Regions from separate parts of the Streptomyces sp. Tek67B01 genome, predicted to be linked through region 1. Evidence: riboswitches for the same ligand, from Rfam matches in the RefSeq annotation. Region 1 holds a riboswitch; each other region holds the start of a gene.
What was found. A riboswitch is a leader RNA that binds a small molecule or an ion and turns the genes downstream of it on or off. The one in region 1 is predicted to bind cyclic di-AMP.

Region 1 (10,089 bases):
GGGCTTCGGCGCGCTGTTCGCGGGCACGCTGCACGGCGAGCGACTCGGCGGTGGGTTCCAGGTCGAGGGTGAGGTGGACGGAGCCGTCTTCGAAGCTGCGCTTCTGCTGGTAGCCGGCATCGGTGAACACCTTGATCATCTTGGTGTTGGCGGGCAGCACCTCGGCCGCGAACCGCCGGATGCCGCGCTCGCGCGCCACCGCGCCGATGTGTTCGAGGAGCGCGGAGGCCACGCCGCGGCCCTGGTGGGCGTCCTGCACCAGGAAGGCCACCTCGGCCTCGTCCGCGGGGGTGGAGGCGGGCCGTCCGTCGGGGCCGATCCGGTCGTAGCGGACGGTGCCGATGAACTCCCCGCCGATGGTCGCGGCGAGACCGACCCGGTCCACGTAGTCGTGGTGCGTGAAGCGGCGCACGTCGCGGTCGGAGAGCCGGGGGTACGGCGCGAAGAAGCGGTAGTACTTCGACTCGTCCGAGACCTGTTCGTAGAAGCTGACCAGCCGTCCGGCGTCGTCGGTGGTGATGGGCCGGATGCGGGCGGTGCCGCCGTCGCGCAGGACGACGTCCGCCTCCCAGTGGGCCGGGTACGAGAGGTCCGACTCGGTGGTCATGGGCACACCCTAAGGGGCGCATCCCCTCGGTGGCGCGTGCGCGGCGCATGAGGCAGATCAGGGCGGACGAGTGCAAGCTGGGGAAGGTCGAACGGCAGTGGGCCGGGGCTGAGGATCGGTCCGAGCATTCCGGGTGTCGTGAGAGAATGGTCTAGACAACCGTAAGAACCTGAAGGGCATCACCATGGCAGAGCGCCGCGTCAACGTCGGCTGGGCCGAGGGCCTGCACGCTCGTCCCGCCTCGATCTTCGTCCGGGCGACGACCGCTTCCGGCGTCCCGGTGACCATCGCGAAGGCCGGCGGCGACCCCGTCAACGCCGCTTCCATGCTGGCGGTTCTGGGCCTCGGTGCCCAGGGTGGCGAGGAGATCGTCCTCGCGTCCGAGGCCGAGGGCGCCGAGGCCGCGCTGGACCGCCTCGCGAAGCTCGTCGCCGAAGGCCTTGAGGAGCTCCCGGAGACGGTCTGAGCCCCCCGACCCTTCGGGTCGTCCGTTCGCGGCGAAGCCGCGGCGCCCGGTTCGCGGGGGCCGCGGCTTCGCCGCTTTTCCGCCCCACATTCCCACCCGTATCCCCGCTGCATTCTGCCGCATTCCCGCACGCCTTTCGGACACGGGAGATTATCCGGGCCCGCCGTCCGGCCCCGTCAACCGGCTCGACGCATTCGACCGGTGCGCACTTGGAAGGTGGACCCATGGCGGCCGAATATCCCTCCCCTTTTGTATACGGCTCGTGTTAATGCCGGCCGCTCGCCGTGTGAACGGCAGGTTGCGAAGTCCTCACCCTCAGCCGGTGTGAACCGGCCGCCCGGTCCGCGTGCAGCCCGGTGAGCGCCCGGGCGCGCTCGGCGTCACCCCGCGCCACCGCGTCGACGATCGCGCCGTGCTCGGCCCAGGAATCCACCGGCCGGGCCGGGGCCCGCACCACGTACATCCAGGCGATCTTGTGCCGGGTCTGGGTCAAGACGGAGATCAGCCCGGGGCTGGCGGAGGCCTGTACGAGCGTCTCGTGGAACCAGCCGCCCAGGGCGCGAAGATCCTCCCCCCGCCCGCTCCTGGCCCGCTCCTGGCCCAGCCTGACCAGACCTCGCAACACTTTGAGGTGGCCCTCGGTGCGCCGGCGGGCGGCCTTGGCGGCGGCGAGCGGCTCAAGGAGCGCCCGTAGTTCCAGCAGGTCCGCCGCCTCCTGGTCGGTGGGCTCGGCGACGCAGGCCCCCGCGTGCCGGCGGGTGGTGACGAACCCCTCCGCCTCCAGGGTGCGCAGCGCCTCGCGGACGGGGACGCGCGAGACCCCGTACCGGCGGGCGAGGACCTCCTCGGTCAGTCTGCCGCCCCGTTCGAAGACTCCGGAGACGATGTCGTCACGAATTGCTGTGCATACCGCGTTCGCAGGAATACGCAAGGCCGGACTCCGCTCTCATTCCGACTGCCGACCCTCAACCGTGAACGGCTGACCGCCGGCGTTACAGCCACGACCGTACTGCGACTCTATTGCAACACGCGACGAATTCCGAGAACGGCCGGAAATACTAAACATCGCCGGCGGGACGCGGGGCCCGGCAGCACACGCGGAAGGCCCCGGCTCGGTGAGCCGGGGCCTTCGACCGAAGCGGTGCCGTCAGACGTTGACGCCGTGCGAGCGCAGGTACGCCACCGGGTCGATGTCCGTGCCGTACGTGGCGCCGGTGCGGGCCTCGAAGTGCAGGTGCGGGCCGCTGGCGTTGCCCGTGGAGCCCGAGATGCCGATCTGCAGGCCCGCGGTGACCTGGTCGCCGACGGAGACGCTCAGCGAGAGCAGGTGCCCGTACTGGGTGTAGGTGCCGTCGTTGTGCCGGATGACGACGTTGTTGCCGTACGCGCCACCCCAGCCCGCCTCGACGACGGTGCCCGCGCCCACGGCGTGGACGGTGGTGCCCTCGGCGGCATGGAAGTCGATGCCCGTGTGGCTGCCGGAGGACCACATGCCGCCGCCGGCCTTGTACTGCGTGCTGACGTACGAGCCGTCGATCGGGGCGACGAAGGTGTTGAGGCGCTTGCGCTCCTCTTCGCGGGCCGCGCGCTCGGCGGCGTCGCGCTCGGTCTTCGCCTTGGCCTCCGCGAGCCGCTTGGCCTCGGCGGCCCGCGTCTTGGCATCGGCCTCGGCCTGCGCCTTGGCGGCGGTGACCTCGGCGGCGCGCTGCTGGGACTCGGCCTGGTACTCGATCTCGCTGTGGAGCTCGTCGGCGACGACCACGGCGCCCAGGCCGGTGTCCTCCATCGAGGGGGCGGCGGCCTTGTCCGCGGCGAACGCGGGGACGGCCAACGTGCCGACGACACCCGTGGTGGCGAGGGCGGCTATGCCGGCGTAACCGGCGGTCTTGCGGCTCAGACGACTGGAACCACGGTGCTTACCGGCGGCACGACTGCCCATGAAGGGTTTGATCCTTTCCTTCCCTCTCGCCTACCGGGTTAGCTGACGGGTTCGGAGCAGGAAGGTCTCCTACGGGCCCCTCTTGCGAGGTGGTCCGATTCACCCCAGGGACACAAGTGGGTCCCCGGCTCCCCAGGCTCGCGCCTGACGGGGACTCGGCGATCGCTGTCCGGTGCCGCGGGTGCGGCGGGCACAACTGACGGACAGCACGGCCGACGCTAGGCGGATCATCAGTCAATCTCCAAACAGACGCGCGTTTTTGTTACCTACGCCACAGCACATACGAACAACCACACCACCAAACAGGCAAAAGGGACTCCGGCGGACAAGCCGCCGGAGTCCCTCAAGCCAAGTCGCGTGTCATGCGCGTCAGTTGGCGACGACGGTGACCTCACCGATCCCGAGGGCCCGTACGGGCTCCGCGATCTGCGCCGCGTCGCCCACCAGGACCGTGACCAGCCGGTCCACGGGGAACGCCGCGACGACCGCCGAGGTCGCCTCCACCGTGCCGGTCGCGGCGAGCTGCGCGTACAAGCGCGCCTGGTAGTCGTCCGGGAGCTCCTGCTCCACCTGGTCCGCGAGGGTGGCCGCCACCGAGGCCGCCGTCTCGAACTTCAGCGGGGCAACACCCACCAAGTTCTGTACGGCTACGTCCCGTTCGGGGTCGGTCAGGCCGCCCTGCGCGAGGGTGCGCAGCACCGTCCAGAGGTCGTCCAGCGCCGGGCCGGTGTTGGGCGTGTCCACCGATCCGCTGATGGCCAGCATCGAGGCGCCATTGCCGTCGGCGGTGGAACGCAGCACCTGGCCGAAGGCGCGCACCCCGTAGGTGTACCCCTTCTCCTCGCGCAGCACCTTGTCCAGGCGGGAGGTGAGGGTGCCGCCCAGGCAGTACGTGCCGAGCACCTGGGCCGCCCAGACGCGGTCGTGCCGGTCCGGACCGATGCGGCCGATCAGCAACTGCGTCTGGACCGCGCCGGGCCGATCCACGATGATCACTCGCCCGGTGTCGTCGGCGGTCACCGGGGGCACGGGCAGCGCCTCGGAGCTGCCGCCCGTCCAACCGCCCAGGGTGTCGGCGAGGACCGCGTCGAGGTCGATCCCCGTCAGGTCGCCGACGACCACCGCGGTGGCCGTGGAGGGGCGTACATGGGCCTCGTAGAAGGCGCGTACGGCCGCGGAGTCGATCCGGGAGACCGTCTCCTCGGTGCCCTGGCGGGGTCGGGACATCCGGAGGGTGGCCGGGAAGAGCTCCTTGGAGAGCTCCTTCGCGGCGCGGCGCTGCGGGTTGGCCAACTCGTGCGGGATCTCGTCGAGCCGGTTGCGCACCAGCCGGTCGACCTCGCCGTCCGCGAAGGCGGGGGCGCGCAGCGCCTCGGCCACCAGACCGAGGGCCTTCGCCAGGCGGGAGGCCGGGACCTCCAGGGAGACCCGGATGCCCGGGTGGTCGGCGTGCGCGTCGAGCGTGGCGCCACAGCGCTCCAGCTCGGCGGCGAACTCCTCGGCGGAGTGCTTGTCGGTGCCCTCCGACAGGGCGCGGGCCATGATGGTGGCCACGCCGTCCAGGCCCTCGGGCTCCGCGTCCAGCGGCGCGGCGAGGTTGATCTCGACGGCGATCACCTGCCGGCCAGGGCGGTGGCAGCGCAGCAGGGTCAGCCCGTTGGGCAGCGCGCCGCGCTCGGGGGCCGGGAAGGCCCAGGGCTTGGCCTCGCCGGCCTGCGGCTGCGGGTGGAGGGTCATCGTGACGGCTGCGGTGTCGCTCACTGCTCCGCCCCTTCGTTCTCGGTGTCGTCGGTCTCGTCGGTCTCGTCGGACGCACCGGACTCCGCGTTGAGCGGCTCGTACACGAGCACCGCGCGGTTGTCGGGGCGCAGCCGGGCCGCGGCGACGGCCTGGACTTCCTCGGCGGTGACGTCGAGGACGCGCTGGACCGCGGTCAGGGCGAGCTGCGGGTCGCCGAACAGGACCGCGAAGCGGCACAGTTCGTCGGCGCGGCCGGCCACAGTGCTCAGCCGGTCCAGCCACTCGCGCTCCAGCTGCGCCTGGGCGCGCTCCATCTCCTCGGCCGTCGGGCCCTCGGCGGCGAACCGCGCGAGTTCCTCGTCCACGGCCGCCTCGATGGCGGGCACCTCGACCCCGCTGGAGGTCTTCACGTCCAGCCAGCCCAGGGAGGGAGCGCCCGCGAGGCGCAGCAGACCGAAGCCGGCCGCGACGGCGCTCTGGTCCCGGCGGACCAGTCGGTTGTGGAGGCGGGAGGACTCTCCGCCGCCCAGGACGGTCAACGCCACGTCGGCGGCGTCGCACTCGCGGGTGCCGTCGTGCGGCAGCCGGTACGCGGCCATCAGCGCGCGGGCCGGGACCTCCTCGACGATCTCCTGACGGAGCTGACCGCCCATGACCTCGGGCAGCGAGCCGTCGCGCGGCGGCTGCTTGCCGTCGTGGGCGGGGATGGAGCCGAAGTACTTCTCGACCCAGGCGAGCGTCTGCTCGGGGTCGATGTCGCCGACGACCGACAGGACGGCGTTGTTCGGCGCGTAGTACGTACGGAAGAACGCGCGGGCGTCCTCCAGGGACGCGGCGTCCAGGTCGGCCATCGATCCGATGGGCGTGTGGTGGTACGGGTGGCCCTCCGGGTAGGCGAGGGCGGTCAGCTTCTCGAAGGCCGTACCGTACGGGACGTTGTCGTACCGCTGGCGGCGCTCGTTCTTGACGACGTCGCGCTGGTTCTCCATGGACTCGTCGTCCAGGGCCGCCAGCAGCGAGCCCATGCGGTCCGCCTCCAGCCACAGCGCGAGCTCCAGCTGGTGGGCGGGCATCGTCTCGAAGTAGTTGGTGCGCTCGAAGCTGGTGGTGCCGTTGAGCGAACCGCCGGCGCCCTGGACGAGCTCGAAGTGCCCGTTGCCCGGTACGCTCGCCGAGCCCTGGAACATCAGGTGCTCGAAGAGGTGAGCCAGACCGGTCCGTCCCTTGACTTCGTGGCGGGAGCCGACGTCGTACCAGAGGCAGACGGCGGCGACCGGAGTCAGGTGATCCTCGGAAAGCACCACGCGCAGGCCGTTGGCCAGCCGGTGCTCGGTCGCTGTCAGGCCGCCGGAGCCGGCCTGGGCTGTGGCCGTGTGACCCATGGGCATGTGGTCCCTTCGAATCGCGATGCAGAGATTTCTGTCAGACCTGCCACTGTATGCAAGCGCGTCGGCGACCGGAGAAGTTCCCGGCTTCCCCGCGACTTCGTCCGGGCGACCCCAGGGTCGGAGTCGGCGTTGTCGGTGCCACGGGCCACAATGGTCCGCGTCGGCACCGGCCGAAACCGGTCGGCTACCCGGCCGGACCGTCGGCCGGACCGACAGGACCTACGTACCGCCGGAACCGATCACCGTAAGAGCCAGACCGCCGACCGCCCGACCGTCACACCGCCCGACCGCCACACCGTCAGACCCCGAGTACACCCCATTCTTGGTTAAGGAGCCGCGCAGCGATGGCCCGCCGCAGCACGAAGACCCCGCCGCCGGAGGATTTCGAGGAGAAGATCCTCGACATCGACGTCGTCGACGAAATGCAGGGCTCCTTCCTCGAGTACGCGTACTCGGTGATCTACTCCCGTGCCCTGCCGGACGCCCGTGACGGCATGAAGCCGGTACACCGGCGCATCGTCTACCAGATGAACGAGATGGGCCTTCGCCCCGACCGGGGGTACGTGAAGTGCGCCCGCGTCGTGGGCGAGGTCATGGGCAAGCTGCACCCGCACGGCGACGCGTCGATCTACGACGCCCTCGTCCGCATGGCCCAGCCCTTCTCGATGCGGCTGCCGCTGGTCGACGGCCACGGCAACTTCGGTTCGCTCGGCAACGACGACCCGCCCGCCGCCATGCGTTACACCGAGTGCAAGATGGCCGACGCCACGTCACTGATGACGGAGTCGATCGACGAGGACACCGTCGACTTCACCGCCAACTACGACGGCCAGGAGCGGGAACCGGTGGCGCTGCCCGCCGCCTACCCGAACCTGCTGGTCAACGGCTCCTCCGGGATCGCGGTCGGCATGGCCACCAACATGCCGCCGCACAACCTGGGCGAGGTCATCGCGGCCGCCCGGCACCTGATCCGCTACCCGCAGGCGGACCTGGAGGCGCTGATGCGCTTCGTGCCGGGCCCCGACCTGCCGACCGGCGGACGGATCGTGGGCCTGTCCGGCATCAAGGACGCCTACGAGAACGGTCGCGGGACGTTCAAGATCCGCGCCACGGTGACCGTGGAGAACGTGACCGCCCGCCGCAAGGGCCTGGTCGTCACCGAACTGCCCTTCACGGTCGGTCCCGAGAAGGTCATCGCGAAGATCAAGGACCTGGTCGGTTCGAAGAAGCTCCAAGGCATCGCCGACGTCAAGGACCTCACCGACCGCTCGCACGGCCTGCGCCTGGTCATCGAGATCAAGAACGGCTTCCACCCCGAGGCCGTCCTGGAACAGCTCTACAAGCTGACGCCGATGGAGGAGTCCTTCGGCATCAACAACGTCGCGCTGGTCGACGGGCAGCCGCTGACACTGGGCCTCAAGGAACTGCTGGAGGTCTACCTCGATCACCGCTTCGAGGTCGTACGGCGGCGCAGCGAGTTCCGCCGGGGCAAGCGGCGCGACCGCCTGCACCTGGTCGAGGGCCTGCTGGTGGCCCTCGTCGACATCGACGAGGTCATCCGGATCATCCGGGACAGCGACAACTCGGCGCAGGCCAAGGAACGGCTGATCGAGCGCTTCTCGCTGAGCGAGATCCAGACCCAGTACATCCTGGACACCCCGCTGCGCAGGCTCACCCGCTTCGACCGCATCGAGCTGGAGTCCGAGCGCGACCGACTGACCGGCGAGATCGACGAACTGACCGGCATCCTGGACTCCGACAGCGAGCTGCGCAAGCTCGTCTCCTCGGAACTGGCCGCGGTGGCGAAGAAGTTCTCCACCGAACGGCGTACGGTCCTGCTGGAGTCGGGAGCCGCGGCCGTCGGGGCGGTACCGCTGGAGGTCGCGGACGACCCCTGCCGGGTGCTCCTGTCCTCGACCGGCCTGCTGGCGCGGACGGTCACCTCCGAACCGCTGCCGCTGGAGGAGGGCGGCCCCCGAGCCAAGCACGACCTGATCGTCTCGCAGGTCACCGCGACGGCCCGGGCCGAGGTCGGCGTGGTCACCTCCTACGGGCGGCTGCTGCGGCTGTCGGTGATCGACCTGCCGCAGCTGCCGGACACCCACACCGCGCCGAACCTCGCCGGAGGCGCCCCGGTCACCGAGTTCCTGTCGGGGTTGGAGGCGGATGAGCAGGTGATCTGCCTGCTGACGCTGGACGAGACCTCGCAGGGCCTGGCGCTGGGCACCGAGCAGGGTGTGGTCAAGCGGGTCGTGCCGGACTACCCCGCGAACAAGGACGAGCTGGAGGTCATCACCCTCAAGGAGGGTGACCGGATCGTCGGCGCGGTCGAGCTGCGCACGGGCGAGGAGGACCTCGTCTTCATCACCGACGACGCCCAGCTGCTTCGCTACCCGGCGGGTCAGGTACGTCCGCAGGGGCGCCCGGCGGGCGGTATGGCGGGCATCAAGCTCTCCGAGGGCGCGAAGGTGATCCACTTCTCGGCCGTCGACCCGGGGCGCGAGGCCATGGTGTTCACCGTGGCCGGCTCCCACGGCACGCTCGACGACTCGGTCCAGTCCGGGAAGCTGACCCCGTTCGACCAGTACCCGCGCAAGGGCAGGGCCACCGGTGGCGTGCGCTGCCAGCGGTTCCTCAAGGGCGAGGACGTACTGACGCTGGCCTGGGCGGGCAACGCCCCGGTCCGCGCGGCGACGGCCGGCGGCGCGCCGGCCGAGCTGCCGGCCGTCGACCCGCGCCGGGACGGCTCCGGCACGGCGCTTCCCGCCGCGGCCGTGGCGCTGGCGGGCGGCGCGCTGTAGCGCAAACAGTCGGTTCGGGTGGTACGCGCCGGGGGACGTACCACCCGAATGCCGACTAGTGTTTTCCCGTTGATGCTTGTGGTGGGGGCGGGGGAAAACTGATGAGCCGTCAGTCGGGCGGGATGATCGGGAACTGGGCCGAGGCGCAGCGCAGGCAGCAGCGGACGCAGTTGATCCAGCAGCGCGAAGCGGAGCGCCGCCGACGGGCCTGGGACCGGGACGTGACCCGGGGCGAGCGCGAGCAGCAGGCCGCCTACCGGCAACGCCGTGAAGCCGAGGCCCGCAGCCGCACGGCGGGTATCGAGGCCGAAGTCGCGGCGTTGCAGAACCTGCTGGCGCTGGGCTGCCGGGCGACGGCGTTCCGGATGGCCTCGCTGGTACGGAGCGAGATACTCGAACCGTTCCGTCCCGGGCCTCTGGCGCACCCGGTGGCCCTGCCGCGCATCGAGGAGTTCCAGCAGCTGAGCAGTGGCATGGCGCTGGGCTCCTATCGGCGGGTGCAGGCGGAGCGTGAGGAGCAGGCGCGGTATGCGCGGGCCCGACAGAAGGCCCAGTCGGCGGAGACCCGGCGCCAACAGCAGCTGGCCGAGAACCGCCGGCAGTACGAGCGCTGGGCGGCCGAGCAACTCGCCGTGATCCGGGCACACAACCGCGGGCTGGACGAGTTGGCCGGACGGCTGCGCGACCGTGACGCCGAAGCGGCGGTCGAGTACTTCTCGGCGGCCTTGTACGCCTCCGCGGCCTGGCCCGGACAACTGCCGAGGCAGGTGTCCGCCGCATACGACCGGGCTGCCCGCCAACTGGTGCTGGACTGGGAACTGCCCCGCTTCGAGGTGGTTCCGGAGACCAAGGCGGTCCGGTACGTGCCGAGTACCGACCAGGACAAGGAGACGGCCCGTCCCGTGGGTCAGCGGCGGGCCCTGTACCGGGACCTGCTGGCCCAGTGCGTGTTGCTGGTACTGCGCGAGCTGTACGCGGCGGACGAGTTCGAAGCCCTGGACTCGGTGGTGGTCAACGGGTTCGTGGACGACCACGATCCGGTGACGGGGCGCGAGGCGCGGATCGTCCTGGCCACCGTGCGGGCCGAGCGCGAGGCCTTCGCCGGTCTGCGCCTGGAGCAGGTGAGCGCGGTGGACTGTCTGCTCGAC
Region 2 (10,089 bases), 2.3 Mb from region 1:
GTGGCGCACGAGAGCCCCGACGCCCACAGCCTCGTCGAGGCGTGCGCCGGCGGCCACACCGTCGTGGTCCTGCCGACCGGCGAGGGCGACCGGCGGCTCACCGACGGGCTGGCCCGCCTGGCCGGCTCCGGCCGCCTCGCCATGCCCGACCTGGAGTTGCTGCCCGGCTCCTACGACCTGCCCGGCGCCCGCCTCCTCGACCTGGTCCAGGTGATGGACCGGGTGCGCCGCGAATGCCCCTGGACCTCGCGGCAGACCCACGAGGGGCTGGTGAAGTACGCGCTGGAGGAGGCGTACGAGCTGGTCGAGGCGATCGAGACGGGTGACCGGGAGGAACTGCGCGAGGAACTGGGCGACGTGCTGCTCCAGGTCGTCTTCCACGCGCGGATCGCGCAGGAGGGCGGCCCCGAAGAGGACGACGAGCCGTTCTCCATCGACGACGTGGCCGGGGACCTGGTCGAGAAGCTGATCCGGCGGCACCCCCACGTCTTCGGAGACGAGGCGGCCGAGACGCCCGAGGACGTCAGCGCGCACTGGCAGCGCACCAAGGCGGTGGAGAAGCAGCGGGAGTCGGTCACCGACGGCATCCCGCCGTCCCAGCCCGCTCTCGCGCTCGCGGCCAAGTTGGCGGGCCGCGCCCGGGCGGGCGCGCCGGACGTGGAACTGCCCCGCGGTGAGGGGGTCGGGTACGAACTGCTCGAACTGGCCGCGCGCGCCGAGGCGGAGGGCATCGATCCCGAGACGGCGCTGCGCGCGGCGGCCCGCGCCTACCGGGCGGCGATCCGCGCGGCGGAGGGCCTCGGGGAGCAGCGGGGCGCGGCGGCGGCGGAGTAGGGAAGCAGGGAAAAAGGGGAGCGGGGATGTAGGGGAGTACGGGAGTAGGGGAGCGGAGAAGAAAGGGAGCGGGGTCAGGGCCGGCGGGGCGCGCGGGCCGCCGGGTCGAACCAGTGCGGTGACGGGCGGCCGAGGAACCATTCGCCGAAGCCGAGGGGCCGCCCGTTCGGGCCGTTCCCGCCGCCGGTCCCGACGGCGGGCACGGTGTCGTGGAAGACGTGCCCGGGGTGCGCGCCCAGCCGCTCCAGGAGGCGGGCCGTCGACTCGATGAACGGCGCCGGCCCGCTGAGGTAGACGTCCTGCTCCCACCACAGCCCGCGGTGCCCGAGCGCGGTCGCGAGCCGGTCGGTGGCCTCGATGCGGTGCTGCCCGGGGGCCGGGGTGATGTAGGTGACGGCGAGCCACCCGAAGGCGTCGGCGTACGCGTCGATGAACGGGCGGTCGTAGAGGTGCGCCGCGTCCCGCGCGACCACGAAGAGCCGTACGTCCCGATCCGGCGGGTGCTGCGCGAGCTCCTCCAGCAGGGCCCGGACCGGTGCCCAGCCGGTGCCGGCGGCGATGAGGGTGACGGGGCGGCCGTCACGGCGCAGCGTCAGAGCGCCGCCGGGCGCCCCGAGGCGCAGCGTCTCGCCCGGGTCGGCGGCGCCGACCAGGACGGTGCTGAGCCGGCCCCCCTCGATCCGGCTCACGTGCAGGTCGACCGTCCCATCGGGGCGGGGCGCGTTGCCCAGCGAGTACGTGCGCCAGGTCGCCGGGGCGCGGTCGCTGCTCACGCTCACGTACTGGCCCGGCCGGTAGCCCAGGGGGGCGTGCGGATGCAAGGTCAGCACGGCGACGTCCCGCCCGTACCGCAGGTGGCGCACGATCCGAGCGTCCCACCAGGGCGGGTCCTCGCTCTGCGCGGCCGCGGCGGTCATCACGCCGGCGATCACCCGGTACGCCTCGGCCCAAGCCCGCGCCACGGCCGGGGTCCACGCCTCGCCGGCGGCCTCGGCCAGCGCGGCGAGGAGACTGGCGCCGACGGCCTCATACTGCTCGGGGCCGGCCAGGAACTTGCGGTGGTCCCGTCCGAGGTCGCGGAGATAGGGGAGGAGCGACTCGCTCTCCAGATGCGCGACGACGTGGGCGAGGGCGGCGAACAGCCGGTCGCGCTGCCGCTCCATCTCCTCCCGGGAGGCGGGGAAGAGGGCGCGGATCTCGGGGTGGTGCCAAAAGAGGTGGGAGTAGAAGAACCTGGCCGCGTGCTCGGCGCGTCTCTCCACCACGGCGAAGCTGCTCTTCAAGATCCTTACGTCCACAGCACCGAAGTAGGAACGGCGAACGCGGGCCGGGTCAAGGGTTGGCGTATCTACGGCCAGCCCCGACGAACCGCTCATAGCGGATGGCGGTCGGCGGTCGGGATACGGTCGGCGGGTGCACGAGCCGACTCCCGCAGCCCCCGAAGACCCCGCCTCCCCCCAGGGACCCACCCTGTTCGACTGGGAGTTCGCCACCGATCCGTACCCGGCGTACGCCTGGCTGCGCGAGCACGCGCCCGTGCACCGGACCAAGCTGCCCAGCGGGGTCGAGGCCTGGCTCGTGACCCGGTACGCCGACGCCCGCCAGGCCCTCGCCGACCAGCGGCTCAGCAAGAACCCGGCGCACCACGCGGAGCCCGCGCACGCCAAGGGCAAGACGGGCATCCCGGGCGAGCGCAAGGCCGAGCTGATGACGCACCTGCTGAACATCGACCCGCCGGACCACACCCGGCTGCGGCGGCTGGTGTCGAAGGCCTTCACCCCGCGCAGGGTCGCGGCGTTCACCCCGAGGGTGCAGGAACTGACCGACCACCTCATCGAGCGGTTCGAGAGCAGGGGTGAGGCGGACCTCATCCACGAGTTCGCCTTCCCGCTCCCCATCTACGCCATCTGCGAGATGCTCGGCGTCCCCCGCGAGGACCAGGACGACTTCCGGGACTGGGCCGGGATGATGATCCGCCACGGCGGTGGGCCGCGCGGCGGTGTGGCCCGCTCGGTCAAGCAGATGCGGACGTACCTCGGTGAACTCATCCACCGCAAAAGGGACGATCTGGGCGATGACCTGATCTCGGACCTGATCCGTGCCAGTGACCACGGCGACCACCTGACGGAGGCCGAGGCCACGGCCATGGCTTTCATCCTGCTTTTCGCCGGTTTCGAGACCACGGTCAATCTGATCGGGAACGGGCTGCACGCCCTGTTCATGAACCCCGGTCAGCGCGAGTGCCTACAGGCCTCACTGGCCGCCGGGGAGAGCGCCCTGCTGGCCACGGGCGTCGAGGAACTCCTGCGCTACGACGGCCCGGTGGAGTTGGCGACCTGGCGCTTCGCCACCGAGTCGTTCGTCCTGGGCGGGCAGGAGATCGCCGTGGGGGACCCGGTCCTCGTGGTCCTCGCGGCGGCGGACCGGGACCCCGAGCGGTTCGCGGAACCGGACACCCTGGACCTCTCCCGAAGTGACAATCAGCACCTCGGGTACGGCCACGGCATCCACTACTGCCTCGGTGCCCCGCTCGCCCGGCTCGAAGGTCAGACCGCGCTCGCGAGTTTGCTGATGCGTCTGCCAGATCTGGAACTGGCCGTTCCACCTGCGGACCTGCGGTGGCGCGGCGGACTGATCATGCGTGGCCTGCGCACGCTTCCGGTCCGCTTCACACCCCGAAACACGTGAGGGCGCGACCGGGCACGAGCTGACCCGAAGTCAGTTACCGGTCGAACTTGTGACATGCGTTCGAAGGGGGCTAGGTTCTGCCGTTACCCCGCCGTTATGCGAAAGGTGCACTACATGCGTTCCGGGAACGGCCGCCACAGACGCCCCCGCCAGGTACCCGCCCTTGTCGTCACCGCCGGAGTCACGGGCTCCGCGTTGGCGCTCCCGCTGCTCGCGGCCACCAACGCCTCGGCCGCCGACACGTCCACGTGGGACAGCGTCGCCGAGTGCGAGAGCGGCGGTACCTGGAGCGCCGACTTCGGCAGCGGGGCCTACGGCGGACTCCAGTTCACCCAGGAGCAGTGGAACAACGCGGGCGGCCTGGAGTACGCGAAGCGCCCCGACCTCGCCAGCCGGTCGCAGCAGATAGCCGTCGGCGAGCGGGTCCTGGCCTCGCAGGGCCCCCAGGCCTGGCCGCTGTGCGCCGCGTCGTCCGGGCTGGTCAAAGACGGCCCCGCCGCCGACGTGGACCCGGGCGCGCTGGGCACCCCCCGGAAGGTCGCCCCCAGCCCCTCCCGCCCCGACGCCGCCGTTCCGGACGCCGACCCGGGCGACCCCGCCACAGACTTCGGCGCGCCCACCCCGACCCCCGGTGCCCCGAGCCCGTCCGCCACGGCGCCGTTCACGCTGCCCATCGCGCCGCTCGCGCCCAACAGCGGACTGCCCGTCATGCCCGACCCGGACCTGCCGACGACGCCGACACAGCCCGGCGACCCGGCCACCACCGCCCCGGTGACCCCGACGTCGCCGACGACCCCGGCCACGCCGACGACGCCGACCACCCCCGGCGCCCCCACGACCCCGGCCACGCCGTCCCCGTCCGGGACGCCCACGACGCCGGCCGCGCCGACCACCGGGACGCCGTCCGCGCCTTCGAACGCGCCCACCACGGACTCCGCGACGGAGGGCGGCGGCAAGCACCGCGGTCCGGCGGCGGTCGAGACGCCCGCGACGCCTGACGTGGCGTCGGAGCCCACGTACACGGTGAAGGCGGGCGACAGCCTGACCGCCATCGCGAACGCCCAGGGGCTCAAGGGGGGCTGGAACGCGCTCTACCAGGCCAACGAGCAGGTCATCGGCAACGACGCCGACCTCATCAAGCCCGGTCAGAATCTGGATCTAACCAAGAAATAACGGGCACTTCGGGCAGCCGTAAAGAGCTGAATGCCCGTTATCCGCAAGTGAGACATGCGTCTCTTCCGGTCAACTGGCGTGTCTCGTACCGAAGCTCCCGCAAACCCCGCCCTCACCTGCGAAAACGCCCCTAAGCGGAACGCAAGCAGGTCGATTTCTCCCCGATGTCCCTCGTTGAACATCGGGGAGAGACCTGTCTACCTTCTGAATCGCTCGTCACCGCGAGCCTCTTCGACCGCATCGCCGAATCCTGCCGGCGGACGGAGAGAACAGTCGTCGCGTCAAGCGCCGAAGGCAGGAGCGGGGGAACCAAGGTAGGTGCCGGGAAAGGCCGTTGAGAGACGGTCACACAACCGGCTAGGGGTTAAGCCGCGCGCTGGTCGCGCGGCCGGGCAACTCACTCGCCCGAACCCGACAGCTCACCTCGCAGGCGTCGGTGAGGAGAAACTCCATGCTGCTTTCCGGCAAGGGCAAGCACCGCCGCGCCACGGCCATCGAGCGGACCACCCGCATCGTCACGCTCGCCGGTGTCGCCGGCGTCGCCGTCGCCGCGCCCCTCATGGCCGCCGGCTCCGCGAGCGCCGCGTCCGCCTCCGAGTGGGACCACGTCGCGGCGTGCGAGTCCGGCGGCAACTGGGCCATCAACACCGGCAACGGTTACTACGGCGGCCTGCAGTTCTCGTCCTCCACCTGGGCCGCCTACGGCGGCAAGGCGTACGCCTCCCAGGCGAACCAGGCCTCCAAGTCCCAGCAGATAGCCGTCGCCGAGAAGGTCCTCAAGAGCCAGGGCAAGGGCGCGTGGCCGTCCTGTGGCGTGGGCCTGTCGAACTCCTCGTACAGCGGTGGCGGCTCGGCCCCGGCCGCCAAGCCCGCCCCGAAGGCGGAGACCAAGACGAAGGAAGCCGCCCCGGCGCCGAAGACGGCGACCAAGCGCGCCGAGGCCCCGGTCACCCGCTCCGAGCGCTCCACCGAGGCCGTCCCCAAGACCTCCCCGAAGACCGAGGCCCCCAAGACGGGCAACGGTTCGTACGAGGTCAAGGAGGGCGACACGCTGGGCACCATCGCCCAGGTGAACGGCGTCAAGGGCGGCTGGGAGAAGCTCTTCGAGCTGAACAAGGACATCGTCCCCGACGCCGACCTGATCTTCCCGGGCCAGAAGCTGAAGCTCAGCTGAACCATCGGGTAACCCCCGAGTCCGACCACCGCCCGGCGCGTACCCCTCCACGCGCCGGGCGGTGGTGCGTCCGCGGCCGGAAGGCGGGCGGCGCCACCGGGTCGCGGCCGTACGGCGGTCGAAGGGCACTCCCTTTGTCCGGGAAAGCAGGCGTACGGCCGCTTTTTCGTCCCAGGACCCGGGCGGTCGGCCGGTCCCGTGCCCGGAGCCGGTTAGGCTCTAGTCGGCAGGGCCGTCCCATCGGCCCCTGCCATCGCACACCCAGCGTCACATCCCAGAAGGAGATGCTCGTGCCGTCCATCGACGTCGTCGTAGCCCGGGAAATCCTGGACTCCCGAGGCAACCCCACGGTCGAGGTCGAGGTGGGCCTCGACGATGGCAGCACCGGCCGTGCTGCAGTCCCGTCCGGCGCCTCCACCGGAGCGTTCGAGGCCATCGAGCTCCGTGACGGTGACCCCAACCGTTACATGGGCAAGGGTGTCGAGAAGGCCGTCCTCGCCGTCATCGAGCAGATCGGCCCGGAGCTCGTCGGCTACGACGCCACCGAGCAGCGGCTGATCGACCAGGCCATGTTCGACCTGGACGCCACCGACAACAAGGCCTCCCTCGGCGCCAACGCCATCCTCGGCGTCTCCCTCGCCGTGGCGCACGCCGCGTCCGAGGCCTCGGACCTGCCGCTCTTCCGCTACCTCGGCGGCCCGAACGCGCACCTGCTGCCCGTTCCGATGATGAACATCCTCAACGGTGGGTCGCACGCCGACTCCAACGTCGACATCCAGGAGTTCATGATCGCCCCGATCGGCGCGGAGTCCTTCTCCGAGGCGCTGCGCTGGGGCGCGGAGGTCTACCACACCCTCAAGAAGGTCCTGCACACCAAGGGCCTCTCCACCGGCTTGGGCGACGAGGGCGGCTTCGCCCCGAACCTGGAGTCCAACCGCGCCGCGCTCGACCTCATCCTCGAGGCCATCAAGCAGGCCGGTTACACCCCGGGCAAGGACATCGCGCTCGCGCTCGACGTCGCCGCGTCCGAGTTCTACAAGGACGGCAAGTACGAGTTCGAGGGCCAGTCCCGCTCGGCCGCCGAGATGACCGACTACTACGCCGAGCTCGTCGAGGCGTACCCGCTGGTCTCCATCGAGGACCCGCTGTTCGAGGACGACTGGGCCGGCTGGAAGACCATCACCGACCGCCTGGGCGCCAAGGTCCAGATCGTCGGCGACGACCTCTTCGTCACCAACCCCGAGCGTCTGGCCCGCGGCATCGAGGAGGGCTCCGCGAACGCCCTGCTCGTCAAGGTCAACCAGATCGGTTCGCTGACCGAGACCCTGGACGCCGTCGAGATGGCCCAGCGCAACGGCTTCAAGTGCATGATGTCGCACCGCTCCGGCGAGACCGAGGACGTCACCATCGCCGACCTCGCCGTCGCCGTGAACTGCGGCCAGATCAAGACCGGCGCCCCGGCCCGCTCGGACCGCGTCGCCAAGTACAACCAGCTGCTGCGCATCGAGGAGATCCTTGACGACGCCGCCGTGTACGCGGGTCGCTCCGCGTTCCCGCGGTTCCGCCCTGCGGACCAGTAGGCACAGCGCTCCGCGGACCCATAGGCACAGCGCTCCGCGGAGCGGTAAGCGCGGCACGGGCCAATAACCGCCTCGCGGCGCCGGCCTCCGTACGTCCCCGCACTCGGTCCCGTACCGTGTGCGGGGACGTATTGCGTAGCGCGTGCTAAGGGGAGGCGGGGCCATGGCCGGGAACCGGGATCGGTTCTCCACCTTCTCGACGGCGACCAGGCTCAAGCAGCTCGGTGAGCGGACCGCCGCGCACGTCTACCGCTCGCAGTCGCGCCGCCAGGTCCGCCGCAGTCGGCTCACCGGCCGGGCGGCGCTGCTCGTCCTCGTCCTCTGTACGCTGGTCGTCGCCCTGGCGTATCCGATGCGCCAGTACGTGTCCCAGCGCTCGGAGATCGCGGACCAGCAGCGGGCCGCCGACGGCGCGCGCAAGCGCCTGGAACAACTGCGCGACGAGAAGGCACGCTGGCAGGACCCGGCCTACGCCGAGCAGCAGGCGCGCAAGCACCTGCACTTCCTGCGCCCGGGCGAGATCGGCTACATCATGAACGACCCCGGGGCCGAGGCCGCCGAGCACCGCCGCACCGGGCAGGCCGGTTCCGACCGGCCCTGGTACTCGAACGTCTGGGACGGCGTCGACAAGGCCGACCGGCCCGGCGACTGACCCAGACCGACGACCGACCCAGACCAACCACACGAAACGAAGAGACGTACCCCAGGCATGCAGACGCCCCCGCCCCAGACCGACCGCACCGAGCCGACCGCCGCGGACATCGAGGCGTTCGAGCAGCAGCTCGGCCGCCCGCCGCGCGGCCTGCGCGCCATCGCCCACCGTTGCCCCTGCGGGCAGCCGGACGTCGTGGAGACCGCGCCCCGGCTCCCCGACGGCACCCCCTTCCCGACGCTGTACTACCTGACCTGCCCGCGCGCCGCCGGTGCGATCGGCACGTTGGAGGCCAACGGCGTCATGAAGGAGATGCAGGCCCGGCTCGCCGAGGACCCGGAGTTGGCCGCCGCCTACCGGGCCGCGCACGAGGACTACATCACCCGCCGCGACGCCATCGAGGTGCTCCAGGGCTTCCCGAGCGCCGGCGGCATGCCGGACCGGGTCAAGTGCCTGCACGTCCTGGTCGGCCACTCGCTGGCGGCGGGGCCCGGGGTGAACCCCTTCGGCGACGAGGCGTTGGCGATGCTGCCCGAGTGGTGGGCCAAGGGGCCCTGCGTCACGCCGTGCTCGGGGGAGAAGGAGTCGTCGCGGTGACCCGGGTGGCGGGCATCGACTGCGGTACGAACTCCATCCGCCTGCTGGTCGCCGACTGCGACCCGGCCACGGGTGACTTCGTGGAGCTGGACCGCCGGATGATCATCGTCCGGCTCGGCCAGGGCGTCGACAAGACGGGCCGGCTGGCCCCGGAGGCGCTGGAGCGCACGTTCGCGGCCTGCCGCGAGTACGCGGCGGTGATCAAGGAGCTGGGCGCCGAGCGGGTGCGTTTCGTGGCCACCTCGGCCTCGCGGGACGCCGAGAACCGCGAGGAGTTCGTCCAGGGCGTCCTGGACATCGTGGGTGTGGAGCCCGAGGTGATCACCGGGGACCAGGAGGCCGAGTTCTCCTTCACCGGTGCGACCAAGGAGCTCACGGGCCGCGCCGACCTGGAGCGGCCGTTCCTGGTCGTGGACATCGGCGGCGGTTCCACCGAGTTCGTGGTCGGCTCGGAGCACGTCGAGGCGGCGCGCTCCGTGGACGTGGGATGCGTCCGGATGACCGAGCGCCACCTGGTGGTGGACGGGGTCGTGAGCGATCCGCCGACCGAGGCGCAGATCGCCGCCATACGGGCCGACGTCGAGGCCGCGCTGGACCTGGCCGCCGAGACGGTCCCGCTGGGGCGCGCCCGCACCCTGGTCGGCCTCGCGGGCTCGGTGACCACCATCGCCGCCATCGCGCTCGGCCTGCCGGAGTACGACTCGCCGGCCATCCACCACTCCCGGATCCCCTACGAGGAGGTCCGTGAGATCGCCGAGCGGATGCTGACCTCCACCCACGCCGAGCGCGCGGCCGTCCCGGTGATGCACCCGGGCCGGGTCGACGTGATCGGAGCGGGCGCCCTCGTCCTGCTCGCGGTCATGGAACGCGTCGGCGCCTCGGAGGTCGTCGTCTCGGAGCACGACATCCTCGACGGCATCGCCTGGTCCGTGGCCTGAGTGGGCCTGGTTCGCGGGTCGTTCGGGCCTGGAGCGGGCGTGGACGGGACCTTGTGGGCGCCTGTTCGAGAGCCGGAAGAACCTTCGAATGCACGAGCTTCGTGAAGTTCTTCACAAGGAAAAAAGGCCCGCAGGGTGAAGCGGGGGGTCCTGCGGGGCGCTCCGGGCCCCTGCGGGCCCTTTTTATGCGAGCGTTCGTGCGATTGTCGGAGGCGTGCGGGGCGGCCCGGTAGGTATCCACGAACCCGGTGGTCTACTCCGTTTTCGGCCCAGGAGGCCAGTTCAGGACGGGTGAACAACGACTCCCGTTACACGGTGGTTCCCGTTCGGCGCCATGACCTGGGTCACGTGGGCGGCGCAGTGTAGCAGAGGGTGCCGAGCACCTTGTGAAGGGGCTCACGAGCGTCACCCCTGGGGGTGCTGGATACTCGTTCCATGAGCACCACGGAGCGT
Region 3 (10,089 bases), 640 kb from region 1:
AGGCGCACGGTGGGGGCGCCTTGATGTGGGACTTCGGCAGGACGCTGGTGAAGCAGGCCGTCGGCAACCGTTGACGCGCCGCCCCGGGGCCGTGGGCCTCTGGCCCCGGGGCCGTGTGGTTCAGTCGAGCAGCCGGTCCCTGAGCCGGCCGAGGGTGGCGGGCGTGAGCCCGAGTCCCTCGGCCAGGTAGGGCTCGACCCCGCCCCATGTCCCGTCGATCGTCTCGAAGGCCGTGGTCAGGAACTCGGCGCGGGCGTCGAAGAGCGGAGCCAGCAGCTCCATCACCTCGGGGGAGCGGGCGTCGGGCGAGTCGTCGCGGCGCCGCACCCGGTAGCGGTTGTGCGGCGCGTTCGATTCCAGGTAGTCCGCCACGATCGCCTCGCGCTCGACCCCCAGGGCGAGCAGTGTGACGGCGATCGACAGTCCCGCCCGGTCCTTGCCGGCCGCGCAGTGCATCAGGGCCGGGACGCTGTCCTGGGCGAGCGCGTGCACGACCCGGCCGTGTTCGGCCGTCCGGTCCCTGATGATCCCCCGGTAGGAGTTCCTCATGCGGGTGGCGGCCCTTCCCTCGCCCAGGAGGCCGCGGAGCTGCCCCAGGTCGCCGTCGCGGACCATTTTCCAGAACTCCCGGCCGTCGGCCGGGTCCGTCAGTGGAATGTTCACGTTCCGGACGCCGGGCAGGTCGACGTCCGGCCCTTCCATCGCGTGGTCCGCCCCGTTGCGGAAGTCGAAAACGGTGTGGAGACCGAGCGAGGTCAGGAATTCCACGTCGGTTTCGGTGGCATGTGCCAGATGTCCGCTTCGGAAGAGGAGTCCTGACCTGACCCTCCGTCCGTCGGTGGTGGGCAGTCCCCCCACGTCACGGAAATTGCGCACTCCGGACAGTTCGGGCTCCGTGGGCGGGTCGGCGGCTATCTGCTGGGTCACGGGCCAGGTCCTCCGCATCGTCGTGGGCCGTCACGGCCGGGGTGGTGGGCGCCCATCGTCGGGCCGCCGTCGCACTGTCCGAATTGAGCCGGTTGGGAACAACTTGCCATGTTCGGGGGCGAGATCACGCCGGACCCCGTGAGCCAGATCATACGGTGACCGAGCGTGCCTGATCGCAAAACCCGAATTCCCTTGTCGTGAGGGTCGTTGAGGGGCCGGAATGGACGGAGGGTGACGGGAATTCAGCGGGCCCTTCAAATCTGCTATTGCGTCAGGGAATTCATGGCTTGTTGTGCACGGCCCCGCTGGATTACCTTCGCGATCGATCCGGGTGGACCGCCGAATCCTGCCGCCGCCCGGGAACCGCACCCGACTATTCACGCGCGCGGCAGGAGCGGGGGAACCAGGTAAGCCGCTGTTCCGGATCTTCCCGCCGGAACGGCTCGGGGTGAAGTCGTGCGTCGCTGGCGCGTACGGCCGGACATCTCCAGTCCGAACCCGACAGCTCACCTCGCAGGCGACGGAGAGGAATTCGTCATGCCCGCACACGGCAAGCACCGCCGCCCGAAGTCCCGTGCCATGTCCCGCGGACTGGCCGCCGCCGGTACCGGCGGCGCGGCCTTGGCCCTGCCGCTGATGGGCGCCGCCGGCGCCCACGCCGCCCCCGCCGCCGCCCTGCCCGTCCAGGCCCCGCAGCTCCCCGCGTCCTACCCGACGGTGACCGCCGCGGCCCCGGCCGCCGCCCCCGGCGTCTACACCGTCGTGCCCGGCGACTACCTGTCGAAGATCGCCGCGGACCGCCACCTGTCCGGCGGCTGGGAGCGGCTGTACGCCGACAACCGCGAAGCCGTCGGCGCGGACCCCTCCCTCATCCACCCGGGCCTCAAGCTGACCCTCGGCGGCCACGGTGACCAGGACGGGCACCGGGACGGCGCCTCCGCGAAGGCGGCCCCGCGCGGCACCGGCTCGGCTTCGGCTCCGACCTCCTCCCACCGCTCCTCCGGCACGGCTGAGGCGCCCTCCGAGTCCGGCTCCGGCAGTGGCTCCGCCGACGCGCCGCCGGCCGCCCCGTCCGCGCAGGGCTCCGGCTCCTCCACCGGTGCCGTCACGGCGTCCGGATTCGTCGCCCCGGTCGACGGCGGCACCTCCACCCCGTACAAGCTCGCGGGCAGCATGTGGTCCTCCGGTTACCACACGGGCGTCGACTTCATCGCGAGCACCGGCACCACCGTCAAGGCGGTCGGCGCCGGCACCGTCGTCACCGCCGGCTGGGGCGGGGCGTACGGCAACGAGGTCGTGATCCGGCACGCCGACGGCAAGTACTCCCAGTACGGCCACCTCTCGCAGTTGTCCGTCTCGGTCGGCCAGAGCGTCACCGCCGGCCAGCGCATCGGGCTCTCCGGCGCCACCGGCAACGTCACCGGCCCGCACCTCCACTTCGAGATCCGCACCGGCCCCTCGTACGGCTCGGACATCGACCCGCTGGCGTACCTGCGCTCCAAGGGCGTCAACGTCTGACGTCGCCGCGGCGTGAGCGTGTGAACGCGTGAGGCCGGGACCCCGAGGGGGTTCCGGCCTCACGCGTTTCTTATTCCTCATGTGCATCGTGGCATAGATCACGGTCCGTCAAACCCTGCTTACGTTGGCGTAGGTCGCCCGTGGGGGTGAAGTATGTCGTGCTGTGGCAGCGACGAAGACGACACTCAAGACCATCGGCTCGTACGCGGCGATCGGGGACAGCTTCACCGAGGGCGTAGGGGACCCGGGACCCGGGGATTCGTACCTCGGCTGGGCGGACCGGCTGGCCGTACTCCTGGCCGATCAGCGGGAAGAACACGATTTCCGGTACGCGAACCTGGCCGTTCGGGGGAAGGTCCTCGACCAGATCGTGGCCGAGCAGGTCCCGAGGGCGAAGGCCCTGGCGCCCGACCTCGTCACCTTCTGCGCGGGGGGCAACGACATCATCCGTCCGGGAACCGACCCGGACGACGTGGCGGAGCGGTTCGAGGCGGCCGTCGCCGACCTCGCCGGCTCCGTCGGCCGGGTCATGATCACGACCGGGTTCGACACCCGGGGCGTGCCGGTCCTCAAGCACCTGCGGGGGAAGGTGGCGACGTACAGCGCGCACGTGCGCGCCATCGCCGACCGGTACGACTGCCCGGTGCTCGACCTCTGGTCCCTCAAGTCCGTTCAGGACAGGCGGGCGTGGGACACCGACCGGCTGCACCTCTCGCCCGAGGGACACACCCGGGTCGCGCTGCGCGCCGCCCAGGTGCTCGGTCTGGACGTACCCGCCGACCCCGACCAGCCGTGGCCGCCGGAGCGGCCGCGCGGGTCGGTGGACGTCACGCGGGACAACGTCCAGTGGGCGCGCGAACACCTGGTGCCCTGGATCGGGCGGCGGCTGCGCGGCGAGTCCTCCGGGGACCACGTCGAGGCGAAGCGGCCGGACCTGCTGCCGCTGTAGGGAGTACGCGACGTGGGCGGGGCGGGGGCCGGCGGGACGGGAGGGCGCGACACGCCGGGGGCGGCAAGCGGAATCCTCGGGGCCCGGTGTGCGTTGGGATGGTCGTAGACACGTACGACCGTCCTGCCCCCATCCTCACAGGAGGCGCCTTGTCCGGCTCCCGTCCCCTGCGTCCCCGGCTGCGTGCCCTGAGGCCCGAAGCCTTCGGCGCGGACCCGTCCGGCGCGCGGCTGGAGCGCATCCTGCGCTCGCCCAACTTCGCCGACGGGGTCTTCCAAAACCCGGTGGGGGCCCGGACCAGGCCTTCCGGCTCCATGGCCGAGTTCGCCAAGATCTACTTCCACAAGGAGCAGCGCCTGCGGCGCAACCCCGGCGCGCCGATCCCCGTGTACCCGACGACGTTGGCCGAGCTGGCCAAGCCGCCGGCGAGCGGGTTGCGGTTGACCTGGATGGGGCACTCCAGCGTCCTCGCCGAGATCGACGGCCGCCGGGTGCTGTTCGACCCGGTGTGGGGCGAGCGGTGTTCCCCCTTCCCCTTCGCCGGGCCGAAGCGGCTGCACCCGGTGCCGGTACCGCTGGCCTCGCTGGGCGAGGTCGACGTCGTGGTGATCTCGCACGACCATTACGACCACCTCGACCTGCCGACCATCAAGGCGCTGGCCGGTACGGACACGGTCTTCGCCGTGCCGCTCGGCGTCGGCGCGCACCTGGAGCGCTGGGGAGTCCCGGCGGACCGGCTGCGCGAGCTGGACTGGAACGAGAGCACCAAGATCGCCGGTCTCTCCCTCACCGCCACACCCGCGCGGCACTTCTGCGGGCGCGGCCTGCGCAACCAGCAGTTCACCCTGTGGGCGTCCTGGGTCGTCGCGGGCGACGCGCACCGGATCTACCACAGCGGTGACACGGGTTACTTCCCGGGCTTCGAGGAGATCGGCGCAGCACACGGCCCGTTCGACGCCACGATGATCCAGATCGGGGCGTACTCCGAGTACTGGCCCGACATCCACATGACCCCCGAGGAAGGCATGCGCGCCCACCTCGACCTCCAGGGCGGAACGCCGAGCGGCACCATGCTGCCGATCCACTGGGGCACCTTCAATCTGGCGCCGCACCCGTGGGACGAGCCCGGCGAGGGCACCTTCGCGGCGGCGGAGACGGCCGGTGCGGCGATCGCCCTGCCCGTACCGGGCCAGCCCTTCGAGCCGGGGGCCGCCGACGCGCCGGCCGAGCCGTGGTGGCGTCCCTTCGTCGCGAACGGCACGCCCGTACCGGCCGGCCACCCGCGGTCGGTGGCGGCCGAGCGGGCGCCGGTGGTCACCCGGGAGGAACCGGAGGCAGTGGGCTCGTAGCGGCGCGGCGCGGGGCGGAAGACGGCTCCGCGTGGGCCGGCGGATTCGGGCTGTCGTACGAGCGCTCCTTCCCAGGCGGTAAGCACCCTGGTGAAGTTGCCCAACTCGCCGTCCCGGGCGGGAGCGTGCGGTCTAGCGTGGGTATCCGGTGATCACCACCGGGCTCCGGCGACGCCGGGGGCCCGGGCCCCACGTACCGAGGACCCCGATGTCCGGATACCGCGCCGCCCGCCACGCTCCGTCGAGACATGCCGTGACCGGCCCCGGTCGGCAGTTACGCCCCCAACTGGTGCGGGCCGCCGTCCTGCCCACGCTCGCCGCCGGACTCAGCGGCGCGGCCGCCGTGATCTTCACCTTGCAGCTCGGCGGCGGCGCGGGCACCCGGGACCCCCGGCTCTGGCCCGTCCTCACCGGCTGCGGGCTGCTCGCGGTCGGGGCGCTCGCCGCCGCCCTGCTCGGGGGCCGGCGCGCCGCCATGGCAGTACGCGAACGCTGCGAGTCCCTGCGCCGCTCCAGCCTGCGCGGCCGTCAGGAACTGCGGGCGGCCCTCGACCGGCTGGAGCGGGGGGAGATCCCGCCCGGCCCGGTCCGCGGCGGTCCGGGCGGGCCGCCGCCGGGCGCGGACCCCGCGCGCCTGGACGAGTTCTGGCTGCTCGGGCAGGAGCTGCGCGGCGCGCGCGAGCAGGCGTACGGCTCCCTGGTGCGTCTGGCCGGGCAGATCGTCCCGTCCGACAGCGACCGCAAGGTCGAGGTCTTCGTCAACCTCGCGCGTCGGCTCCAGTCCCTCGTGCACCGCGAGATCTCGTTGTTGGACGACCTGGAAGACACGGTCGAGGACCCGGACCTGCTGAAAGAGCTCTTCCACGTCGACCACCTCGCCACCCGCATCCGGCGCCACGCCGAGAACCTCGCCGTGCTCGGGGGCGCCGCCTCCCGGCGGCAGTGGACCCGGCCCATCGACCTGTGCGAGGTGCTGCGCTCCTCCGTCGCGGAGGTCGAGCAGTACACCCGCGTCAAGGTGGTGCCCCCGGCCGGCGGCACCCTCCGCGGGCACGCCGTCGCCGACGTCGTGCACCTGCTGGCCGAACTCATCGAGAACGCCACTGTCTTCTCCGCCCCCGACACCGATGTGGTGGTGCGCGCGGAACGCGTCACCTCCGGCATCGCGGTCGAGGTGGAGGACCGGGGGCTGGGCATGCCGGCCGAGGAGCAGCACCGGATGAACGCCCTGCTGGGCGATCCGTACCGGATCGACGTGCGGCACCTGCTGGCGGACGGACGGATCGGCCTGTTCGTGGTGTCGGCACTGGCGCGCAGACACGGCGTGGCCGTCGAGCTCAAGTCCAACATCTACGGCGGTGTGCTCGCGGTGCTCGTCCTGCCGCAGGAACTGCTGGGCGAGCCGGCGCCGAACCTCGCCGACGCGCACGGGGGTGCGCGGGCCACCTCGTGGGGGACCGGGGCGGGGGCTCGGACGCCCCCGCTGGAACCCGTACGGGTGACCACTCCCGCGCCGCGTCCGCCCGAGCCGGTGGACGCGCGCCCGACGGCGCCGGCGTGGGCGGAGCCGCTCGCGGTGCCGGGGTGGGTGCCGGAGCGGGAGGCGGAGCCGGAGCGGGAGGCGGTGCCGGTTCCGTACACCGTGGCGGACCCCGGCCCCGGCTTCGCGGCCGACCCACCCGCCGACCCACCCGCCGACCCGTCCGCCGAGCCCGGATTCGCCGTCGACGCCGGTCTGGTCCCGGTCGCCTTCACCGTGCCCGCCGCGCGCAGGGACCCCGACCGGGACGCCGACCGACCGGCACTGCCCCGCCGCCGCGCCCAAGAGCACGTCGTACCCCAACTGCGTGAGGCGCCGGCCCCGCGCCGCATCCCGGAAGCCGAGCCCGCGGTACACGATCCGGACCTGATGGCGGCCTTCCAACGCGGCTTCGACAGGGCCCAGTCGGAGCCCCGGCCGTGACGGCGCCCGGTGCCGGGACCCGCGTCCCCTCCCTCTCCCATCCCCTTCACCACCCCCCACCCCAGCAAGGAGCGCACCCCCATGAGCGGCGAAGTGGCGACCAGGACGAGCCGACTCTCGGATCTCGACTGGCTCCTGAGCGGTCTGGTCCAACGGGTGCCGTACACGCGCAGCGCGGTGCTGCTCACGGCGGACGGGCTCGTCAGCTGTGTGCACGGCCTCGACGCCGACAGCGCCGACCACATGGCGGCGCTGGCTTCCGGGCTGTACTCGCTGGGCCGCAGCGCCGGCTCCCGGTTCGCGGAGGGCGCCGAGGTCCGGCAGGTGGTGGTGGAACTCGACACGGCGCTGGTGTTCGTATCGGCGGCCGGGGCCGGCACCTGCCTGGCGGTACTCGCGGACCGGGATGCCGACGCGGGGGTGCTGGGCTACGAGATGGCGATGCTGGTGAAAAGCGTACGTCCCTACCTGGCGGCCGCACCGCGGCGGACCGTCGCCGACGCGGAGCGATGAGGGCCACGGCACGGGGGGCGTACGGAGCCGGCGCGGGACGGGACACGGTTCCCTGGCTGGACGAAACGGCGGGCCGGGTCATGCGGCCGTACACGGCGAGCGGCGGCCGGACCCGGCCCGCCGTCGCCCTCGACCTGCTCTCGCTGGTGGCGGCGACCGGCGTACGCCCGCGTGCGCCACTGGGCGCCGAACACACCCTCGCGCTGCGCTTGTGCGCCGGCGCGTCGGCGGTGACGGTCGCCGAGGTGGCCGGGCAGCTGGCTCTCCCGGCGGGGGTGGTGAAGGTGCTGCTGTCCGATCTGGTGGAACACGGGGCCGTCGAGGCGCGCGGGCCCCGGTTCCCGGGCGGTGACTCGTTCGCCGCCGACGATGTCGACCTGCTGCGGGCGGTGCTCGATGGCCTACGCCGAAGGCTGTGACGACCGGGGCCTGCCCGCGACCTTGAAGATCCTGGTCGCGGGCGGGTTCGGGGCGGGGAAGACCACTTTCGTGGGCGCGGTGAGCGAGACCGAACCGCTGTGTACGGAGGAGCTGCTGAGCGACCTCGGTGAGGGCGCGGACCCGCTGGACGGGGTGGAGGCGAAGACGACGACCACGGTCGCCCTGGACTTCGGCCGGATCACCCTCGACCGCGGCCACGTCCTGTACCTCTTCGGCACGCCCGGACAGCAGCGCTTCTGGTTCTTCTGGGAGGAGCTGTGCGCGGGCGCGCTCGGAGCGGTGGTCCTGGCCGACACGCGCCGCCTCGCGGACTGCTTCCCGGCCGTGGACTTCTTCGAACGGCGCGGGATCGCCTTCGTCGTCGCCGTCAACGAATTCGACGGCTGCCACCGCTATACGGCCGGTGAGGTCCGGGAGGCGGTGGGGCTCGGACCGGAGGTGCCCGTCGTGCGGTGCGACGCGCGACTGACCGGGTCCGGCACGGGGGCCCTGGCCGCCCTCGTCCACCACCTGCTGTCCAACGCCGGGTCCGCGCGAGCGGCGGACGTGGCCACCTAGGAGGATCGGGGGAACCGTCATGACGTACTACGAATCGACCGGCCACCTGCTGCTCACCCCGGTGGACCGGGAAGCGCCGGCCCGGACGGTCCGGCTGCGCGAACTGGGGCTGGGGGAGCGGCCCGACTCGGAACTCGACGCCTTCGCGCGGCGGATCACCGAGACCCTGGACGCCCCGTACGCGGGAGTCAACTTCGTCGCCGAGGAACGGCAGTTCTTCGCGGGCCTCCACCACCGCCCCGACGCATCGCCGAGCGGCTACCCGGCCCGCGTGCTGACCCGGGATCTCGGCTACTGCCCCCATGTCGTGGTCCGCCGCCGGGCGTTGGTGCTGGAGGACGTACGGGACTTCGCGCGCTTCGCGGGCAACGCCGTCGTGGACGGCAGCGGGGTCCGCTCGTACGCGGGGGCGCCGCTCACGGACCGGCGGGGTGTCGTCCTCGGGACGGTGTGCGCGGTGGACGTGGTGCCGAGGCGCTGGGGGACGGAGGGCCTGGGTACGGTGAAGGCCCTCGCGGCGGAACTGGAGGAACTGCTGCGGGAACGGGAGGAAGTGCCGCGGGGACGCAACGACGCGGGCCGCTGAGCCGGGGCATCAGACGCCCGGCCGCAGGAAGGCGGAGATCCGCTCCCTCAGCGAGCGGGGGTCGAGGCCGTGGGCGGCGGTGTGCTCGGCGACGGTTCCGTAGCGCCGCAGTTCGGCGCGGCCGACGCCCAGGCCCAGCACCCGGTGCGGGAGGTCGCCGAGGGCGTCGTTGGCGGCGGCGGTGGAGGTGCCGGCGAGGTACGGCTCGACCAGTACCACGTCGGCCGTCACCCGCTGTCCGGCGGCGGCGCGCAGGGTCGCGTCGTCGAAGGGCCGCACGGTCGTCGCGTACAGCACGGTCACGTCCATGCCCTCGGTCGCGGCGAGGACGTTGTCCAGCAGGGGGCCGACCGCCAGCACCACGCCCGCGCGTCCCTCCCGCACGGTGACCAGGCCCGGGCCGGTGGAGGGGCGCGGCTCGGCGTTGGTCTGCGCGCTGAGGCGGACGTACACCTTGTCGTCCCCGGCGGCGTACGCGTCGCGCAGTAGCGCCTCCGCCTCGTCGGGGTGACCCGGCACGTGCACGGTCCACCCGTCGAGGGTGTCGAGGAGGGCCACGTCTCCGGGCGCCATGTGGGTGAAACCGCCGGCAGGCCAGTCGTAGCTCGCGCTCGCGCTGACGAGGACGCCGCCCGTGCCCTGGTGTCCGAAGTCCAGCTTGACCTGCTCGAACGGCCGCTCCACCAGGAAACTGGCGAAGGTGTGCATGATCGGCCGCAGTCCGGTCAGGGCGAGTCCGCCTCCCAGTCCGAGGAGCAGTTGCTCCCGGATTCCCACGTTGACCACCCGATCGGGGTGGCGCCGCTGAGCGGGCCGGAACCCGTCCATGGTGATCTCGGCGAGCACGAGTGCCAACCGGGGGTCCTCGTCGAGCATCCGCGACGTGACCGTGATGAACCGCTCCCGCATGGTGTCCATGTCTCCCCTGCCCCTTGTGTGTGGTTCAGAACTTCTTCTCGACGCGGGCGACGACGGCGTGCGGCCTGCCCGGGTGCGGCACCGTGAAGGCGGCGTGCAGAGCGGCGTGGTCGCGCCCGTCGACGGTGGTCGCCGACCAGCCGGCGGCCTCGAAGCGGGAGGCGATCCCGCCGGGCCAGCCGTGGGTCGCCGAGTCGTTGTCGATCACGACGGTGTGCAGCCGCTCCAGACCGGCGGAGCCCGCGTAGGCGAGTGCCTCGTGGTTGCTGCCCTCGTCGAGTTCCGCGTCCCCGATCAGCACCCACACGGCCGGCTCGTCCAGCCCCTGCGCGCGCAGACCCAGCGCGGTGCCGACGGCCAACGGCAG

Region 2: another riboswitch for cyclic di-AMP. It lies ahead of ACV7NM_RS19325 (transglycosylase family protein); the one in region 1 lies ahead of ACV7NM_RS08760 (M23 family metallopeptidase).
Region 3: another riboswitch for cyclic di-AMP. It lies ahead of ACV7NM_RS06205 (LysM peptidoglycan-binding domain-containing M23 family metallopeptidase); the one in region 1 lies ahead of ACV7NM_RS08760 (M23 family metallopeptidase).

Annotation. Positions count from the first base shown of each region.
Region 1 covers NZ_JBUYUY010000001.1:1,970,178-1,980,266, forward strand. Annotated here, with positions in the region: gene ACV7NM_RS08745 (bifunctional acetate--CoA ligase family protein/GNAT family N-acetyltransferase) at 1-607, opposite strand, end outside; gene ACV7NM_RS08750 (HPr family phosphocarrier protein) at 792-1,073, shown strand; gene ACV7NM_RS08755 (GntR family transcriptional regulator) at 1,339-2,004, opposite strand; gene ACV7NM_RS08760 (M23 family metallopeptidase) at 2,221-3,012, opposite strand; cyclic di-AMP (ydaO/yuaA leader) riboswitch at 3,025-3,183, opposite strand; gene ACV7NM_RS08765 (M16 family metallopeptidase) at 3,382-4,749, opposite strand; gene ACV7NM_RS08770 (M16 family metallopeptidase) at 4,770-6,134, opposite strand; gene ACV7NM_RS08775 (DNA gyrase/topoisomerase IV subunit A) at 6,485-8,941, shown strand; gene ACV7NM_RS08780 (restriction endonuclease) at 9,043-10,089, shown strand, end outside.
Region 2 covers NZ_JBUYUY010000001.1:4,280,424-4,290,512, forward strand. Annotated here, with positions in the region: gene ACV7NM_RS19305 (nucleoside triphosphate pyrophosphohydrolase) at 1-834, shown strand, start outside; gene ACV7NM_RS19310 (globin domain-containing protein) at 909-2,117, opposite strand; gene ACV7NM_RS19315 (cytochrome P450 family protein) at 2,248-3,522, shown strand; gene ACV7NM_RS19320 (transglycosylase family protein) at 3,637-4,695, shown strand; cyclic di-AMP (ydaO/yuaA leader) riboswitch at 4,972-5,143, shown strand; gene ACV7NM_RS19325 (transglycosylase family protein) at 5,147-5,869, shown strand; gene eno (phosphopyruvate hydratase) at 6,154-7,449, shown strand; gene ACV7NM_RS19335 (FtsB family cell division protein) at 7,613-8,101, shown strand; gene ACV7NM_RS19340 (DUF501 domain-containing protein) at 8,159-8,698, shown strand; gene ACV7NM_RS19345 (Ppx/GppA phosphatase family protein) at 8,695-9,636, shown strand; gene ACV7NM_RS19350 (NAD(P)/FAD-dependent oxidoreductase) at 10,072-10,089, shown strand, end outside.
Region 3 covers NZ_JBUYUY010000001.1:1,328,606-1,338,694, reverse strand. Annotated here, with positions in the region: gene ACV7NM_RS06215 (aspartate aminotransferase family protein) at 1-74, shown strand, start outside; gene ACV7NM_RS06210 (tyrosine-protein phosphatase) at 121-927, opposite strand; cyclic di-AMP (ydaO/yuaA leader) riboswitch at 1,288-1,460, shown strand; gene ACV7NM_RS06205 (LysM peptidoglycan-binding domain-containing M23 family metallopeptidase) at 1,465-2,445, shown strand; gene ACV7NM_RS06200 (SGNH/GDSL hydrolase family protein) at 2,609-3,394, shown strand; gene ACV7NM_RS06195 (MBL fold metallo-hydrolase) at 3,544-4,743, shown strand; gene ACV7NM_RS06190 (sensor histidine kinase) at 4,952-6,706, shown strand; gene ACV7NM_RS06185 (roadblock/LC7 domain-containing protein) at 6,788-7,219, shown strand; gene ACV7NM_RS06180 (DUF742 domain-containing protein) at 7,216-7,638, shown strand; gene ACV7NM_RS06175 (GTP-binding protein) at 7,616-8,218, shown strand; gene ACV7NM_RS06170 (GAF domain-containing protein) at 8,238-8,804, shown strand; gene ACV7NM_RS06165 (transketolase family protein) at 8,814-9,722, opposite strand; gene ACV7NM_RS06160 (transketolase) at 9,748-10,089, opposite strand, start outside.